Regions from separate parts of the Streptomyces sp. NPDC015220 genome, predicted to be linked through region 3. Evidence: riboswitches for the same ligand, from Rfam matches in the RefSeq annotation. Region 3 holds a riboswitch; each other region holds the start of a gene.
The links. A riboswitch is a leader RNA that binds a small molecule or an ion and turns the genes downstream of it on or off. The one in region 3 is predicted to bind thiamine pyrophosphate.

Region 1 (5,694 bases), on a different contig from region 3:
AGCGCCGCAGCAAGTCGGGTACTGGGGACCCGTGGACGGGCCGTCCGGCCAGGGCCCCGTCCCGGGGGCCGCCCCCGCGGGTCCCGCGTACGATGCGCAGGGCGCCCAGCAGACTCGCCCCATGCCCATCGTGCCCGAGGTGCCCGCACACGGCGGAAACCAGGATGACGACCGGGGGGCCGTCCGGACGGGCGGCCCCTTGTTCCGCGACGAGACCGCACAGCCCCACGGCACACCGCATCCGCAGTCCTACGCACAGCACGCGCAGCCGCACCCGCAGTCGTACGAGGCGCCGCAGCAGTACGACGCGCAGCACGCGCGGCCGCAACCGCCGTCGTACGGCATACCGCCGCAGCCGCAGCAGTACGACGCGCCGCAGCCGCGGCCCTACGACACGCCGCAGACGTCGCCCGCCCACGGTGCGGCGTCGCAGAATCCGGAGCCCATGCCCGACGCCCCGCAGCCGGCGCCCGCCCCGCAGAAGAAGAGCGCGGGCCGGGACCTGGGCGCTGCCATAGGAGTCGGTCTGGGCCTCGGCGTGGTGATCATCGCCTCGCTGTTCATCGTCAAGGCCGTCTTCGTCGGCGTGATCGCGGTCGCCGTCGTGGTCGGTCTGTGGGAGCTGACCGCGCGGCTCCAGGAGCGCAAGGACATCAAGGCGCCGCTCGTTCCGCTGGCGGTCGGCGGCGCCGCGATGGTGGTCGCCGGATATGTCCGGGACGCCGAGGGCGCCTGGGTGGCGATGGCGCTGACCACGCTCGCGGTGCTGGTCTGGCGGATGACACAGCCGCCGGAGGGCTACCTCAAGGACGTCACGGCCGGTGTCTTCGCCGCCTTCTACGTGCCGTTCCTGGCCACGTTCGTGGCGATGATGCTCACCGCGGACGACGGCCCGTTCCGCGTCCTGACCTTCCTGCTGCTGACGGTGGTCAGCGACACGGGCGCGTACGCCGTCGGCTGGCGCTTGGGCAAGCACAAGCTCGCCCCGCGCATCAGCCCGGGCAAGACCCGGGAGGGCCTGTTCGGCGCCATCGCCTTCGCCATGGTGGCCGGTGCGCTGTGCATGCAGTTCCTGATCGACGACGGCGCCTGGTGGCAGGGCCTGGTCCTCGGCCTCGCGGTCGCGGCCAGCGCCACCCTCGGCGACCTCGGCGAGTCCATGATCAAACGGGACCTGGGCATCAAGGACATGGGCACCCTGCTTCCGGGCCACGGCGGCATCATGGACCGCCTGGACTCCCTGCTGCCCACCGCTCCGGTGGTGTGGCTGCTGCTGGTGGTCTTCGTCGGCTCGGCCTGAGTCCCGACCGAACGGCGGCGAGCCCCCCACCCGACGGGTGGCGGGCTCGCCGCCGTTCAGGGCGCCGGGCGTGGCTCCGTCCGGTGGCGCACCGGGTCAGTAGCCGGCGCGGTCGCCGCGCCCGCGCTTGCGGCGCTGGTGGTACGGGGTGGCGCAGACACCGGTGGCCGTGGCGAACACGCCGGCCAGTCCGACGTAGACGCCGGCGAGCGCGAAGGGGACCGTGAGCTGCCAGACGGTGAGGCCGAGGGAGGCCAGGAAGCCGGCGGTCAGCACACAGCAGACGATCTTCAGGGAGAGGAGCTGCCGGCGCCTGCGGCGGTCGGCGAGGAGCTCCAGGAACCTACGGTCGACCGCCGCGTCGCCGTCGCTCCGGGTTGTCGAGGCCATGGGAGCGGCGGCCTGTTCATGGCGTCACCTGGCCAGAGCCGTGCCGTTCGGTCCGTCGGCGACTCTCGCGGCGGAGAGTGGCCGAACTGCCTGGGAAAGGGCTGACGCCGAACAGGGGGCACGGCCTGCTCGCGCCGTGCCTCCGGAGAGCCGGCCGGTGCCGCGCAAGACGTAAGTGGCGGTCTCGACGGACGCTGCGGGACCCGGCAGCCGTGGGCGATCCCCGGCTCGGCGAGGCAGCGGCCGGGCCGTCCGTGGACCGCCCGGGGGTGGCCGGCGACGACGGGCTACGACCGGTGACGACCACCACCCGGGACTTCAGCCGCAGGCCACAAGATTTGATCTGCGACACTGGTAGCACCATGCCCAAGCCCGGAGAACTCACTTTCGTCGCCCCGCGCGGAGCCAAGAAGCCGCCGCGGCACCTTGCCGATCTTTCGCCTGCCGAGCGCAAGGAGGCCGTCGCCGCGATCGGCGAGAAGCCGTTCCGTGCCAAGCAGCTCTCGCAGCACTACTTCGCGCGGTACGCGCACGACCCGGAGCAGTGGACCGACATCCCGGCCGCCTCGCGGACCAAGCTGCGCGAGGCGCTGCTCCCCGATCTGATGACGGTCGTACGGCACCTGTCCACCGACGAGGGCACCACGCGCAAGACGCTGTGGCGGCTGTTCGACGGGACGCTCGTGGAGTCGGTGCTCATGCGCTACCCGGACCGGGTGACCATGTGCATCAGCTCGCAGGCGGGCTGCGGGATGAACTGCCCCTTCTGCGCCACCGGGCAGGCCGGGCTCGACCGGAACCTGTCCACCGCGGAGATCGTGCACCAGATCGTGGACGGCATGCGGGCCCTGCGCGACGGCGAGGTGCCGGGCGGACCGGCGCGGCTGTCCAACATCGTGTTCATGGGCATGGGCGAGCCGCTCGCCAACTACAACCGGGTCGTCGGCGCCATCCGTGCCCTGACCGACCCGGAGCCGGACGGGCTCGGCCTGTCCCAGCGCGGGATCACCGTCTCCACGGTGGGTCTGGTCCCGGCGATCCACCGGTTCGCCGACGAGGGCTTCAAGTGCCGGCTCGCGATCTCCCTGCACGCACCCGACGACGAGCTGCGCGACACCCTCGTCCCGGTCAACACGCGGTGGAAGGTGCGCGAGGTGCTGGACGCCGGGTTCGAGTACACCGCGAGGTCCGGGCGTCGGCTGTCCATCGAGTACGCGCTGATCCGGGACATCAACGACCAGGCCTGGCGCGGCGACCGGCTCGGCCGGCTCCTCAAGGGCAGGCCGGTGCACGTGAACCTCATCCCGCTCAACCCGACCCCCGGCTCCAAGTGGACCGCCTCGCGCCCCGAGGACGAGAAGGCGTTCGTCGAGGCGATCGCCGCGCACGGGGTGCCGGTGACCATCCGGGACACCCGCGGGCAGGAGATCGACGGCGCGTGCGGTCAGCTCGCCGCCACCGAGAGGTAGCCGGACCATCGCCGTCCGGTGGCCGGGCGGTAGTCTGAGCGCGTACACATCTTCATATTCCGACAGGGGAGCGCCACAGCGCTGAGAGTGCGGCACCGGCCGCAGACCCTCTGAACCTCGCCCAGGTCATTCTGGGTAGGAAGTTCGGTCATCACTCGAGCTGTTGCGCCCTGCCCGGGCATCCCGTGGGATCCCGGGCGGGGCCGCGTCTCTTCCTGGCCAACCCCCAGGAGGAAAATCCAGTGCACACCAAGACGTTCGTCGCCGTGGCGGTCGGACTGGGGCTGGTCACGCTGTCCGCGTGCGGGTCTTCGTCGAACGACGGGAGCGGCGCGGACTCCAGGACCGTGACCCTGGTCAGCCACGACTCGTGGGCCGCCTCCAAGAGCGTCATCGCGGACTTCGAGAAGAGCTCCGGCTACAAGGTCAGGTTCCTCAAGGACGGCGACGCGGGCCAGGCCGTCAACAAGGCCATCCTCACCAGGGACAACCCGCAGGGCGACGTCTTCTTCGGCGTCGACAACACACTGCTCTCCCGCGCCCTGGACAACGGCCTGTTCCAGCCGTACCGGCCGAAGGGCTCCGACCTGGTCAAGCCCGAGTACCGGGTGGACCAGGCCAAGCACCGGGTCACGCCGATCGACACCGGCGACGTCTGCGTCAACTACGACAAGAAGTACTTCGCCGACCACGAACTGTCCCCGCCGTCCTCCTTCGACGACCTGGTCAAGCCGCAGTACAAGAACCTCCTCGTCACCGAGAACGCCGCGACCTCCTCGCCCGGCCTCGGCTTCCTGCTCGGAACCGCCGCCCGGTACGGCGACGGTGGCTGGCAGGACTACTGGAAGAAGCTCAAGGCCAACGGCGTCAAGGTCGTCGACGGTTGGGAACAGGCATACGACCAGGAGTTCTCCGGTTCCGCCGGCGGCAGGAAGGCCAAGGGCGACCGGCCGCTGGTCGTCTCCTACGCCTCCTCGCCGCCCGCCGAGGTCATCTACGCCAAGCCGCAGCCGAAGACCGCGCCGACCGGGGTCGCGGCCGGCACCTGCTTCCGGCAGACCGAGTACGCGGGGCTGCTGAGCAACGCGAAGAACGCCAAGGGCGGCAAGGCGTTCCTCGACTTCCTGCTCACCAAGGAGTTCCAGGACGACATGCCGCTGAACATGTTCGTCTACCCCGTGCGCGAAGCGGCCCAGGTCCCGCCGGAGTTCACCAAGTACGGCCCCCAGGCCGAGAACCCGCAGACCATGGCGCCGGAGAAGATCGCCGCCGACCGCGACCAGTGGGTCAAGTCGTGGACCTCACTCGTACTCAAGTAGGCCGGGGCCGCCGTTCGGGGAACGCGGCGCGGCTCGGCCTCATGGCCCTGCCCGTCGCGTTCTTCGCGGTGTTCTTCGCCTACCCGGTGGCCGCGATCGTCCAGCGGGGACTGAAGGCCGACGGCGGCTGGCGGTTCGGGCGGATCGCGGAGGTGCTCGGGCAGTCCGACATCCGGCACGTGCTGTGGTTCACCACCTGGCAGGCGCTCGCCTCCACCGCGCTCACCCTGCTGATCGCGCTGCCCGGCGCCTACGTCCTCGCCCGCTTCGACTTCCCGGGCCGTCAGGTGCTGCGGGCCGTCGTCACCGTCCCGTTCGTGCTGCCCACGGTCGTCGTCGGCACCGCGTTCCTCGCGCTCGTCGGGCACGGCGGCCTCCTCGACGAGCTGTGGGGCGTGCGCCTGGACACCACCGTGTGGGCGATCCTGCTCGCCCACGTCTTCTTCAACTACGCCGTCGTCGTACGGACCGTGGGCGGGCTGTGGTCCCAGCTGGACCCGCGGCAGGAGGAGGCCGCGCGGATGCTCGGCGCCTCACCACTGGCCGCCTGGCGCAGGGTCACCCTGCCCGCGCTGGCCCCCGCGGTCGCCGCGGCCGCGCTCATGGTCTTCCTCTTCACCTTCACCTCCTTCGGCGTGGTGCAGATCCTCGGCGGCCCCACCTTCTCCACCCTGGAGGTGGAGATCTACCGGCAGACCTCCGAGATCTTCGACCTGTCCACCGCCGCGGTCCTGACGATGGTGCAGTTCCTGGCGGTGGGCGCGATCCTCGCCGTGCACGCCTGGACCGTACGGCGCCGGGAGAGCACGCTGAGACTGGTGGACGCCTCGCTGACCGCCCGCCGTCCGCGCGGCGCGGGACAGTGGGCGCTGCTGGCCGGAGTGCTCCTCACCATCGTCCTGCTGCTCCTGCTGCCGCTCGCCGTGCTCGTGCAGCGGTCGTTCACCGCGCCCGGCCTCGGCTACTACCGGGCGCTGACCGACGCCGACGGCGGAACCTTCCTGGTCGCGCCGATCAGCGCCATCGGCACCTCCCTGTCCTACGCGGCCGCGGCCACCGCCATCGCCGTGGTGGTCGGCTCCCTCGCCGCCGCCGCGCTCACCCGCGGGGACGCCGGCCGGCTCGTACGCGGCTTCGACGCCCTGCTGATGCTGCCGCTCGGCGTGTCCGCGGTGACCGTCGGCTTCGGTTTCCTGATCGCCCTGGACGAGCCGCC
Region 2 (5,694 bases), on a different contig from region 3:
TCGTCGCGGTCCTCGCCCCGGTCCTCGCCGGGATCGCGGCGGCCCTGTTCCTTCTCGTCGGCTATCTGTTGAAGATGCTCGACCCGGCGCCCGCCTTCTCCCGGACCATGATCACGGCGGGGTGGGTGTTCGGCGTCATGACCGCGGCCGCGATCGTCGTCGCCGGCACCGGGCTGCTGCTCACCGCCCTGCGCAACCACCCCTCGCCCGAGCCCGCCCGCTACGGCGAACTCGGCGAGGAACTCGGCCGGGCACGGGACGCCTGGCACGACGCCCTGCTCGAGCGCGGCATCCTGCCGTTCCTGCGCGAGGCGCTCGCCGATCCCGGCTCCGCGGCACCGCGTCGCCCGGGCCCGGCCGCGCCGGGTGACCGCATCCCGCGCCTCGGTTACGACCGTCCTGGCTTCAGCAGCCCCCACGACGGAGCCCCGCACTCCCGTCCGCGCTTCACCAGCCCCGACTTCACCAGTCCGGACTTCGGCGGTCCGGAGCACCAGCCGGAGTGAGCGGCCACCGGAAGCCGCACCGGCCGCCGGCCCTCCCCGGCGGGTCCGTGCGGCACCGGCTGGTCCGGGATGCCTGAGCGGCACCCCGGACCGGCGAGGTCCGCCGGAACGAAATGGCGTCCCGGACCGATCAGTCGGCCAGCGGCAGGTACACCCTGTTCCCGCTCGCGGCGAACTCCTTCGACTTCTGGAGCATCCCCTCGGCGATCTCCTCGGGCGACGCCCCTTCGGCAGCCGTGCCGCCGAACCGTTCCGTGATGCTCTGACTGATCTTCATCGAACAGAACTTCGGACCGCACATCGAGCAGAAATGGGCCGTCTTGGCGGGTTCCGCCGGGAGGGTCTCGTCGTGGAACTCCCGCGCCGTGTCGGGGTCCAGTGCGAGATTGAACTGATCCTCCCACCGGAACTCGAAACGGGCGTCGGACAGAGCGTCGTCCCACTCCTGCGCGCCCGGGTGTCCCTTGGCCAGATCGGCCGCATGCGCGGCGATCTTGTAGGTGATCACCCCGGTCTTGACGTCGTCCCGGTTGGGCAGGCCCAAGTGCTCCTTGGGGGTGACGTAACAGAGCATGGCCGTGCCCCACCAGGCGATCATCGCGGCGCCGATGCCGGAGGTGATGTGGTCGTACGCCGGGGCGACGTCCGTGGTCAGCGGGCCGAGCGTGTAGAACGGGGCCTCGTCGCAGATCTCCTGCTGAAGGTCGATGTTCTCCTTGATCTTGTGCATGGGGACGTGTCCCGGCCCCTCGATCATCGTCTGTACGTCGAACCGCTTCGCGATCCGGTTGAGTTCCCCGAGCGTCCGCAACTCCGCGAACTGCGCCTCGTCGTTGGCGTCCGCGATCGAACCGGGCCTGAGGCCGTCACCGAGGGAGTACGTGACGTCGTAGGCGGCGAGGATCTCGCAGAGCTCCTCGAAGTTCTCGTACAGGAACGACTCCTTGTGGTGCGCGAGGCACCAGGCCGCCATGATGGATCCGCCGCGCGAGACGATGCCGGTCTTGCGGTTCGCCGTCAGCGGGACGTAGGGGAGGCGGACGCCGGCGTGGACCGTCATGTAGTCCACACCCTGTTCGGCCTGCTCGATGACCGTGTCCTTGTAGATCTCCCAGGTCAGCTCCTCGGCCCTGCCGTCGACCTTCTCCAGGGCCTGGTAGAGCGGAACCGTTCCGATGGGGACGGGGGAGTTGCGCAGCACCCACTCCCGGGTGGTGTGGATGTTGCGGCCGGTGGAGAGGTCCATGACCGTGTCGGCGCCCCACCGGGTGGCCCAGGTCATCTTCTCCACCTCCTCCTCGATGGAGGAGGTCACCGCGGAGTTGCCGATGTTGGCGTTGACCTTCACCAGGAACCGCTTACCGATGATCATCGGCTCGATCTCCGGGTGGTTGACGTTCGCCGGCAGCACCGCGCGGCCCGCCGCGATCTCCTCGCGGACGACCTCGGGAGCGACGTTCTCCCGGACCGCGACGAACTCCATCTCCGGCGTGATCTCCCCGCGGCGCGCGTAGGCGAGCTGTGTCACCGCGCCGCCGTCCCGGCCACGACGCGGCTGTCGCGGCCGCCCCGGGAACACCGCGTCCAGATTGCGCAGGCCGCCGCGCGGCGAGGTGTGCTTGATCCCGTCGTCCTCGGGTCGGACGGGACGGCCCGCGTACTCCTCCGTGTCGCCGCGGGCGATGATCCAGTTCTCCCGCAGCGGCGGCAGCCCCCTGCGGACGTCGGTCTCGACGAGCGGATCGGTGTACGGGCCCGACGTGTCGTACAGCGTGACCGACTGCCCGTTGGTGAGGTGCACCTGACGAACCGGCACGCGCAGGTCGGGGCGTGTGCCCTCGACGTACGCCTTGTGCCAGCCGATCGACTTCCCGGCCTCCCCGCGGGGAGCGATCTGCTCCCCGTCGCTGGACAGCTGTGTGGAGGCAGGCGTGCGTGCGTCCTTGTTGGTCATCAGACCTACTCCCTACGCCGGCATTACCCGGTAACAGGTTCGGCGGTCGACGCAGCGGTTCCCGTCTGCCGTCGTATCCCGTGGAACATCGCTCGTTCCACGTGAAACACGGCGAAGACGAAGGTCAGCGCCCTCTCAGCCCGGTGCTCCGAGCTCCCGCGTGTGCAAAGGTGCCTCCACGCTAGCGTCATTCGTGGCGCGGTGAACAGTGGGCCCCCGCCGTTCTTGCGATGATCGGGCGGTGAGCGCGACACAGCAGTCCCCCCATCCGCCGCCCGAACCGGGGCCCGGCCTCGCCGCCGGGAGCGGGCAGGAACACGTGCCCGAGCAGGGGGCCGGCCACGGCCACTCGCACGGTCACGGCCACGGACCGGCCGCCCCGGCCTCGAAACACCTGCGCAAAGTCATCGCCGCCGTCCTGATCCCCTTCGCCGCAGCGGTGGTGGTCGGGCTGGCCGTGCTCTGGCCCGGCGGCGCCCCGTCGCACGAGCGCACCGGCGTGGGTTTCGACCGGCAGACCCAACAGGCCACGGTCACCCGGGTGGTGGAGGTGAGCTGCAAGTCGGTGAACGCCTCCGGTGGCATGCCGGCCGACGACGCGTCCGCCCCCGGGGACGGCTCCGCACCGGAACGGACGCCCGGCACCTGCAAGAAGGCGACGATCCGCGTCGACAGCGGCAAGGACAGGGGACGGACGTTCACCGAGGTCGTGCAGCCCGACCAGACACGGCAGTTGCACCAGGACGAGGAGGTGGTGGTCGCCTACGAGCCCTCCGCGCCGAGAGAACTGCAGTACTCGGTCACCGACGTCAACCGGCGATTCCCCGTGGCACTGCTGGCCGGTGTCTTCGCACTGGCCGTCGTGGTCGTGGGGCGGATCCGAGGCGTCATGGCGCTGGTCGCCCTGGCCATCAGTTTCCTGGTCCTGAACCTGTTCATCCTGCCCGCGATCCTCCAGGGCTCCAATCCCCTGGTCGTCGCCGTGGTGGGATCGAGCGCGATCATGCTGATCGCGCTCTACATGTGTCACGGCCTGTCTGCCCGGACCTCGGTGGCGGTGCTGGGCACACTGATCTCCCTGGTCCTGATCGGCATCCTGGGCTCGCTGTTCATCGGCTGGGCCGCGCTCACCGGCAACACCGACGACAGCACCGGTCTGATCCACGGCCTGTATCCGTCGATCGACATGAGCGGTCTGCTGCTGGCCGGGGTCATCATCGGCTCACTCGGCGTCCTCGACGACGTGACGGTGACACAGACCTCGGCGGTCTGGGAGCTGCACGAGGCCAACCCGGCGATGGGCCGCCGCGGGTTGTACCGGGCGGGTATCCGCATCGGGCGCGACCACATCGCATCCGTCGTCAACACGCTCGTTCTCGCGTACGCCGGAGCCGCGCTGCCCCTGCTGCTGCTCTTCTCCATCGCGCGGAGCGATGTGGCGACCGTCGCCAACAGTGAGCTGGTGGCGGAGGAGATCGTGCGCACGCTGGTGGGCTCGATCGGTCTGGTCGCCTCGGTGCCGGTCACCACGGCCCTCGCGGCGCTCGTGGTCTCGGCCGACCGCCCGGGACCGGCGCGGGCCACGGGGGGCGTGCCCGCTCCGACGCGCGGCGGGAGGGGAAGACGTCGCAAGCGGTGACCGGACCTCGGAGCGGGATGGCGCCGATCCGCGTCCCCGGGCCACCCGGTGTGCCAGAAGCCACCGCGTGCGCCCCGCTGCCGAAACGCTTCAGCCCGCGCTCTGCTCCTCCGCCAGAATGCGGTCCAGCGCCTCGTCGAGGTGAGCGTCGAAGTCGGCCAGGGAACCTTCCTGCCCCAGCGGCACCAACTTGTCCGTGCGGTCGAGGAAGGCCACCAGCGGGGCCGTGGAGGACCGGAACAGCGCCCGGTCGCTGCCGACCTGAAGCCGGATCAGCACCTCGCTGAGCGAGTCGCTGTCGGCGGGTGAGATGCGCACATCGCCGTCCCCGCACGGCGCACCCACCCCGTCGATCAGCAGCTCACGGCCGAAGGCCCAGGTCACCGGGGCGTCACCGGGCAGATGGAAGGTCAGCCGCACGGCATAGGGATCGCTGCTCTCATACCGCAGCTCCACCGGAATGCGGAAGGAGAGTTCCTCGGACACGAGAAAGCTCATCATGACCTCTGCCTGCACGGACTCGCGCATCGCTACCCCGTCATCTGCCGTCGACTGGCCGGGAATCATCCAAGTGACACTTGAGGCATCTTGCTGAAAGTACACACCGGATCACAAGGAGTGAGTTTTCAGATACTGATAGCGAGCGCGAGGGAGCCGACCCGCCGACCCACCTCGATCTGCAACTGGCGCGCGGCGGGCAGCAGCCGGCCGGCCTGGTGAGCGGGGAGCGACAGGGCCATCGTGACCGCCGTGGCGCCCATCGTGAGGGGAACGGCCGCGCAGACCGTCCCCAGGGCGTACTCCTGGTGCTCCGTCACCGGCTGCATCCTCCCCACCCGGTCCACACGGCGCAGCAGGGTGTGCTCATCACGGACCGTGTACGGGGTGAGGGACCGCACGGGATGGCGGGCGAGGTGGTCCCGGCGGGCGCCCTCGTCCAACTGGGACAGCAGGCACTGGCCGATGGCGTGCGCGTGACCGGTCTCCCGGAAACTGGCCCACTCCTCGGCGGCCGGAGTGCCCGGGGTGTCGGAGACGCACATGACCTCGATCTCGCCGTCGCGGTACATGGCGTAGTACACCGGGGCACCGATCGAATCCCGCCATTGTGCGAGCGTGTCGGCGATCGTGCTGCGACGTTTCTGCGCCGCCCCGCCGCTGCTCAGCCGCTCGGCCGCCTCACCGAGGAAGAACAGCCCCTTGTCCCGGTACAGATAGCCCTCGTGCACGAGGGTGCGCAGCAGGTGGTAGGCGGTGGGCAGGGCGAGCCCCGTCTCGCGGGCGAGTTGCTTGGCGGGGGCCCCGTGCTCATGCCCCGCGACGGTCTCCAGCAGCCGCATCGCGCGCTGTACCGATCCGATCAGGGTCTGCGCGGTCCGGGCCGGGGGCTGCTCCGGCACTCTGGGGCGGGTCCGGTCCACCGCGGGTGCGGAGCGCGGTTGCGCGGGCAGCGCCATGGAGCGGGACGGCACCCGGGGCGCGGGGGGCGCGGGCCGTTCTGCGGGTGCGGTGTCAACCGTGGCCAAGGGTCACTCCCGTAGCGCGTGGGGGCAGCCCGTGCGGGAAACACGGGAGGGGGTACGCCGCCCGCGGGG
Region 3 (5,694 bases):
CGAAGACCTGTACGACGTTCGGGTGGTCGAGGCGGGCGACCGACTTGGCCTCCCGGATGAACCGCTCGACGAAGGAGGCGTCGGCGGCGAGCGTGGGGTGCATCACCTTGAGGGCCAGGACCCGGTCCAGGCGGGTGTCCAGAGCCCGGTAGACCGTCGCCATCCCGCCGACGGCGATCCGCGCGTCGACGCGATAGCGGCCGTCGAGCACCTGCCCGACGAGAGGGTCCTGAAGGGTCGTATCCACGCAGTGGAGTCTACGAGCCGCCACGGACGCCCACGCCTCCCCGCGGAGCCCTGCGGCGGGACTGAAGCCGTCCTGTGACGCTTCACACGCCCGACGGCCCCCGTACCGCTCGGTACACCGCCGGCACGGCCGTCGGGCGGGGGCCCGGGGCCGTGACAGGCGCCCCGGGCGGGTGGCTCGGCAGCGTGCCGGCGTGCGCCGGGGGACCGGTGGCGCGGCAGCGTGCCGGTGCGCCGGGCGGCCGGCGGCGGTGCCGCGGCGCCCCGCCGACGGGTGAGGGGGTCAGAAGGCCGGTCGTTCGGGGTCCAGCCCGGCCAGACCCTCCGTGGGGGAGGACGCCCGGGCGAAGTGGCGTTTCGGGATGCGGCCGGCCAGTCGGGCCAGGCGGCCCGCCGTCACCGCGTGCCGCATCGCCTCGGCCATCAGCACCGGCTCCTGGGCCCGGGTCACCGCCGAGGCGAGCATCACGCCCGCGCACCCCAGCTCCATGGCCAGGGCCACGTCCGAGGCGGTGCCGGCGCCCGCGTCCAGGATCACCGGCACGCGCGCGTGCTCCACGATCAGCTCGAAGTTGTGCGGGTTGCGGATCCCGAGCCCGGAGCCGATCGGCGAGCCCAGCGGCATGATCGCCGCACAGCCCACGTCCTCCAGTCTGCGCGCGAGCACCGGGTCGTCGTTCGTGTACGGCAGCACCGTGAAGCCGTCGTCGACCAGCGTCTCCGCCGCCTCCAGCAGCTCGACCGGGTCCGGCAGCAGGGTGCGCTCGTCGGCGATGACCTCCAGCTTGACCAGATCGGTGTCCAGCGCCTCACGGGCCAGCCGCGCCGTCAGCACCGCCTCGCCCGCGGTGAAGCAGCCCGCCGTGTTGGGCAGCACCCGGATGCCCAGCCTGCGCAGCACCGAGAGCACCGAACCCCGCACCGAGGCGTCGACCCGGCGCATCGCGACCGTGGTCAGCTCCGTGCCGGACGCCAGCAGCGCCCGCTCCAGCGACTCCAGGCTGGACGCGCCGCCGGTGCCCATGATCAGACGGGAGGTGTAGGAGGCGCCACCGAGGACGAAGAGGTCGTCGGCCATGGGTCAGCCTCCCTGGACGGCGGTGAGCACTTCGACGCGGTCGCCCTCGGCCAGAGCCGTGGACGGCCACTGCGCGCGCGGGACGACGGTCTCGTTGAGGGCGGCGGCCACCCCGGAGGACGCCGGGGTCAGGAGCCGCACGACGGTGTCGAGAGCCGTGCCGGGCTCGACGCGGCGGGGCTCGCCGTTGACGGAGATGTTCATACGGGCTGCTCCGTGCGGTCGGCGGCGCGAAAGCGCCGCGGGGAGAAGGGCCGGGCCTCGTCCGGCAGGTCGCCGGTGGTCAGGACGTGCGCCATGGCGTCACCGGTGACCGGCGTGAGCAGCACGCCGTTGCGGTGGTGCCCGGTCGCCAGCAGCAGCCCGGCCAGCTCGGTCGGGCCGAGCAGCGGCGCGTTGTCCGGGGAGCCGGGGCGCAGCCCGGCCCGGGTCTCGGTCAGCGGCAGCTCGGTGATCCCGGGCACCAGCTCGTGCGCGTCGCGCAGCAGCTCGTACACACCGCCCGCGGTCACCGTCGTGTCCCAGCCCAGCTCCTCGCTGGTGGCCCCGACGACCAGTTCGCCGCTGAGCCGCGGCACCAGGTACACGTGGCTGCCGCGCACCACGGCCCGCACCGTACGGCTCAGGAACGGCGCGTACCGCTTCGGCACCGTCAGCCGCAGCACCTGCCCCTTCACCGGCCGCACCGGTGGCAGCACCTCGTCCGGCACCCCCGCCAGCCGCCCGCTGAGGCTGCCCGCCGCGAGCACCACCCGAGCGGCGCCGAGCGCCGTGCCGTCGCGCAGCACGCAGCCCGTGGCCCGGTCCCGCTCCACGGTGAGCCGCTCGGCCCACGAGCGGTGGAAGACCACTCCCGCCCGCTCGCACGCGGCCACCAGCGCGCCGGCCAGCCGCCGCGGATCGATCTGGTGGTCGCCGTCCACCCGCAGCCCGCCGCGCACCCCGGGCGCGAGCATCGGCTCCAGGCGCCGGCAGTCCCGCCCGGACAGCCACTCCGACTCAAGGCCCGACCGGCACTGCAGGGCGTGCAGTTCGCGCAGGTGGGCACGGTCGTCGGCGTCCAGCGCCACGGCGAGCGTGCCGCACCGGCGATAGCCGAGGTCATGACCGGTCAGCTCGGCAAGCTCGGCCGCGAAGTCCGGATAGCGGCGGGCCGAGGCCAGGTTGAGTCCGAGCAGTGTCTCCTCGCCGAAGTGCAGTTCCGTGACGGCGGCCAGCATCCCGGCGGCGACCTGCGCGGCCCCGCCGCCCGGCTCGGGATCGACCACGGCCGTGGCGAACCCGCGCTGCGCCGAGCGCCAGGCCGTCACGAGCCCGATGATCCCGCCCCCGACGACGAGGACGTCCGGCGTACGTGGCAACGACATGGGCGTCCAGCCCCTCCCTTCGCCGGCATGACCCGGATCAGGTTCGTACGGTCGGAGGCCGCCAGCCTCCCTCTCAGCCCGGTGCGTCCGGGCTCCCGCGAGTGCTTGTACGGTGGCCACCCTAGCCTGCGCAGCAACGATTCTGTAAAGGGAGTCTCCCGCCATGTCACGCTCGTTGGACGGTCTCGTCCTCGCCCCCGTCGCCGACCAGGCCCCGGGCCAGGTGGGCACCCGGACCCGCTTCGTCTACCACGAGAAGGACGGGGAGATCTGGGCCGAGTACGCGGGCGGCGACGTCGTACGCGGCCATCTGGTGGGTACCCGGGAAGGGGACCGGCTGGACTTCCGGTACGTCCAGCTCAAGCACGACGGGACCACGTCCAGTGGGCACTGCGAGTCGACGGTGGTCGAACTGCCCGACGGACGGGTGCGGTTGGAGGAGAGCTGGGAGTGGGAGTCGCAGCCGGGCAGCGGGACGAGCGTGGTGGAGCAGGTCGGATAGCCGACCGGCTGTGCGGCAGGTCACCGCGCACGCCCTCTGCCTGACAGACCGTCAGTTGACTATGGTGATCAGGTGAGCGACCAGACGCAGGAACAGGGCACGTCACAGCCGCGGCGCGTGGTCGTCGTGGGCGCGGGGATGGCCGGCGTGCAGACCGCCGTCGCCCTGCGCGAGCAGGGCTTCGCCGGCGACGTCACCCTCATCGGCGCCGAACCCCACCAGCCCTACGACCGGCCGCCGCTGTCCAAGGCCGTGCTGCTCGGCAAGGCCGAGGGGTCCGCCTTCGACGTCGACTTCGAGGCGCTCGGCCTCGAACTGCGGCTCGGCCGCGAGGCGCTCGCCGTCCGCCCCGAGGCGCATGTCCTGGACACCTCCGCCGGGCCGGTGCCGTACGACGTCCTGGTGCTCGCCACCGGCGCCGAGCCGATCCGGCTGCCGGGCGCCGAAGGCGTCCCGGGCGTGCACCTGTTGCGCACCCTGGACGACGCCGAACGACTGCGGCCGGTCCTCGCCGAGCAGCACGACGTGGTGGTCGTCGGCGCCGGCTGGATCGGCGCCGAGTTCGCCACCGCCGCGCGCGAGGCGGGCTGCGCCGTGACGGTGGTGGAGGCCGCCGACCGCCCGCTGGCGGGCGCGGTGCCCGCCGAGGTGGCCGCGCCCATGACCGCCTGGTACGCCGACAGCGGCGCCGAGCTGCGCACGCACACCCGCGTGGAGCGCGTCGAGCCCGGCGCGGTGGTGCTCGACGACGGCTCGCGGCTGTCCGCGGGCGCCGTCGTCGTCGGCATCGGCGCCCGTCCCGCCACCGCCTGGCTCGCCGGCAGCGGCATCGAGCTGGGGGAGCGGGGGGAGGTACTGGCCGACGACCGTCTGCGCACCTCCGTGCCGGACGTGTACGCGGTCGGCGACTGCGCCTCCTTCCCCTCGGGGCGGTACGGCGAGCGTCTGCTGGTGCACCACTGGGACAACGCGCTCCAGGGGCCGCGCACGGTCGCCGCCAACGTGGTCGGTCTGACCCCGGCGGTCTACGACCCGGTGCCGTACTTCTGGTCCGAGCAGTTCGGCCGGTTCGTGCAGTACGCCGGCCACCACACCGCCGCCGACACACTGCTCTGGCGCGGCGAGCCCTCCGGGCCGGCGTGGACGGTCTGCTGGCTGCGCGAGGGCCGGCTGGTCGCTCTGCTGGCGGTCGGCCGACCGCGCGATCTCGCGCAGGGCCGGCGGCTGATCGAGGCCGGCGCGGTGATGGATCCGGAGCTGCTGGCGGACCCGGCGCGACCGCTGAAGGCGGCGACCGCGTAGGTCTTCACACCGGGTGACGTCCTCCCGGGCGGGCGGGGCTGACTTCCGACTGTCGGTGGCAGATGGCACGCTTGGTTCCGTGACCGAGATTGACGCCAAGATCGATGCTCTAGTGCCCACCTGGCTCACCCTGCCCGACATCGCCGAAATGCTCGGCGTCGAGGTGACAAGGGTGCGGCAGCTGGTCAAGGAGGGCCAGCTCATCGCCGTACGCCGGGGTGAGAACCGGGCCCTGCACGTCCCCGCCGCCTTCATCGACGACGACAAGGTCGTCAAGGGCCTGTCCGGGACCCTGACGCTCCTGCGTGACGACGGCTTCACGGTCGAAGAGATGATCGAGTGGCTGTTCACCCCCGACCCGACCCTGCCCGGCACTCCCGCGCAGGCCCTGAGCGAGAATCGCGGCACGGAGGTGAAGCGCCGCGCCCAGGCGCTCGCCGTCTGACCGGGTGACCGCGTCCGGCGTACGGGCCGCGGCTCCGGCCGGGCCGTGGGCCCGCCCGGGCCGCGGCCCGTACGCCTCCACCACACCGCCGGCGGCGCGCCGGCGTGCCGCACGGCACAGCACCGACACCGGGGGGACCCACACATGTCCGACACCGCAGCCGCCCGCGACCGGCTCGCCGACGCGCGCCTGTACCTGTGCACCGACGCCCGCAGGAGCCAGGGCGACCTGCCCGAGTTCCTCGACGCGGTGCTGGCCGGCGGAGTGGACGTCGTGCAGCTGCGGGACAAGGGCATGGAGGCCGGGGAGGAACTGGAGCACCTGGAGGTGTTCGCCGACGCCTGCGCCCGCCACGGCAGGCTCCTCGCGGTCAACGACCGCGCGGACGTCGCCCACGCCGCCGGCGCCGACGTCCTGCACCTCGGCCAGGGCGACCTGCCGGTTCCGGCGGCCCGCGCGATACTCGGCGACGACGTCCTGATCGGCCGCTCCACGCACGCCGAGGCCGAGGCGGCCGCGGCCGCGACGCAGGACGGCGTGGACTACTTCTGCACGGGCCCCTGCTGGCCCACCCCCACCAAGCCCGGGCGCCCCGCCCCCGGTCTCGGTCTGGTCCGGTACACCGCCTCCCTGGGCACCGACCGCCCCTGGTTCGCCATCGGCGGCATCGACCTCGGCAACCTCGACGAGGTGCTGGAGGCCGGCGCCCGGCGGGTCGTCGTGGTGCGGGCCGTCACCGAGGCCGACGACCCCG

Region 1: linked by a shared signal. The riboswitch ahead of ACF061_RS17155 (thiamine ABC transporter substrate binding subunit) and the one ahead of thiO (glycine oxidase ThiO) in region 3 are both predicted to bind thiamine pyrophosphate.
Region 2: linked by a shared signal. The riboswitch ahead of thiC (phosphomethylpyrimidine synthase ThiC) and the one ahead of thiO (glycine oxidase ThiO) in region 3 are both predicted to bind thiamine pyrophosphate.

Annotation. Positions count from the first base shown of each region.
Region 1 covers NZ_JBIBUK010000007.1:81,914-87,607, reverse strand. Annotated here, with positions in the region: gene ACF061_RS17170 (phosphatidate cytidylyltransferase) at 1-1,300, shown strand, start outside; gene ACF061_RS17165 (hypothetical protein) at 1,397-1,690, opposite strand; gene rlmN (23S rRNA (adenine(2503)-C(2))-methyltransferase RlmN) at 2,053-3,159, shown strand; TPP riboswitch at 3,214-3,319, shown strand; gene ACF061_RS17155 (thiamine ABC transporter substrate binding subunit) at 3,402-4,478, shown strand; gene ACF061_RS17150 (ABC transporter permease) at 4,520-5,694, shown strand, end outside.
Region 2 covers NZ_JBIBUK010000003.1:77,248-82,941, forward strand. Annotated here, with positions in the region: gene ACF061_RS09500 (hypothetical protein) at 1-506, shown strand, start outside; gene thiC (phosphomethylpyrimidine synthase ThiC) at 637-2,460, opposite strand; TPP riboswitch at 2,453-2,630, opposite strand; gene ACF061_RS09510 (YibE/F family protein) at 2,702-4,099, shown strand; gene ACF061_RS09515 (SsgA family sporulation/cell division regulator) at 4,190-4,627, opposite strand; gene ACF061_RS09520 (IclR family transcriptional regulator) at 4,726-5,625, opposite strand.
Region 3 covers NZ_JBIBUK010000001.1:282,745-288,438, reverse strand. Annotated here, with positions in the region: gene pknB (Stk1 family PASTA domain-containing Ser/Thr kinase) at 1-247, opposite strand, end outside; gene ACF061_RS01610 (thiazole synthase) at 530-1,324, opposite strand; gene thiS (sulfur carrier protein ThiS) at 1,328-1,528, opposite strand; gene thiO (glycine oxidase ThiO) at 1,525-2,691, opposite strand; TPP riboswitch at 2,689-2,800, opposite strand; gene ACF061_RS01595 (hypothetical protein) at 2,855-3,193, shown strand; gene ACF061_RS01590 (NAD(P)/FAD-dependent oxidoreductase) at 3,266-4,495, shown strand; gene ACF061_RS01585 (Rv2175c family DNA-binding protein) at 4,575-4,940, shown strand; gene thiE (thiamine phosphate synthase) at 5,085-5,694, shown strand, end outside.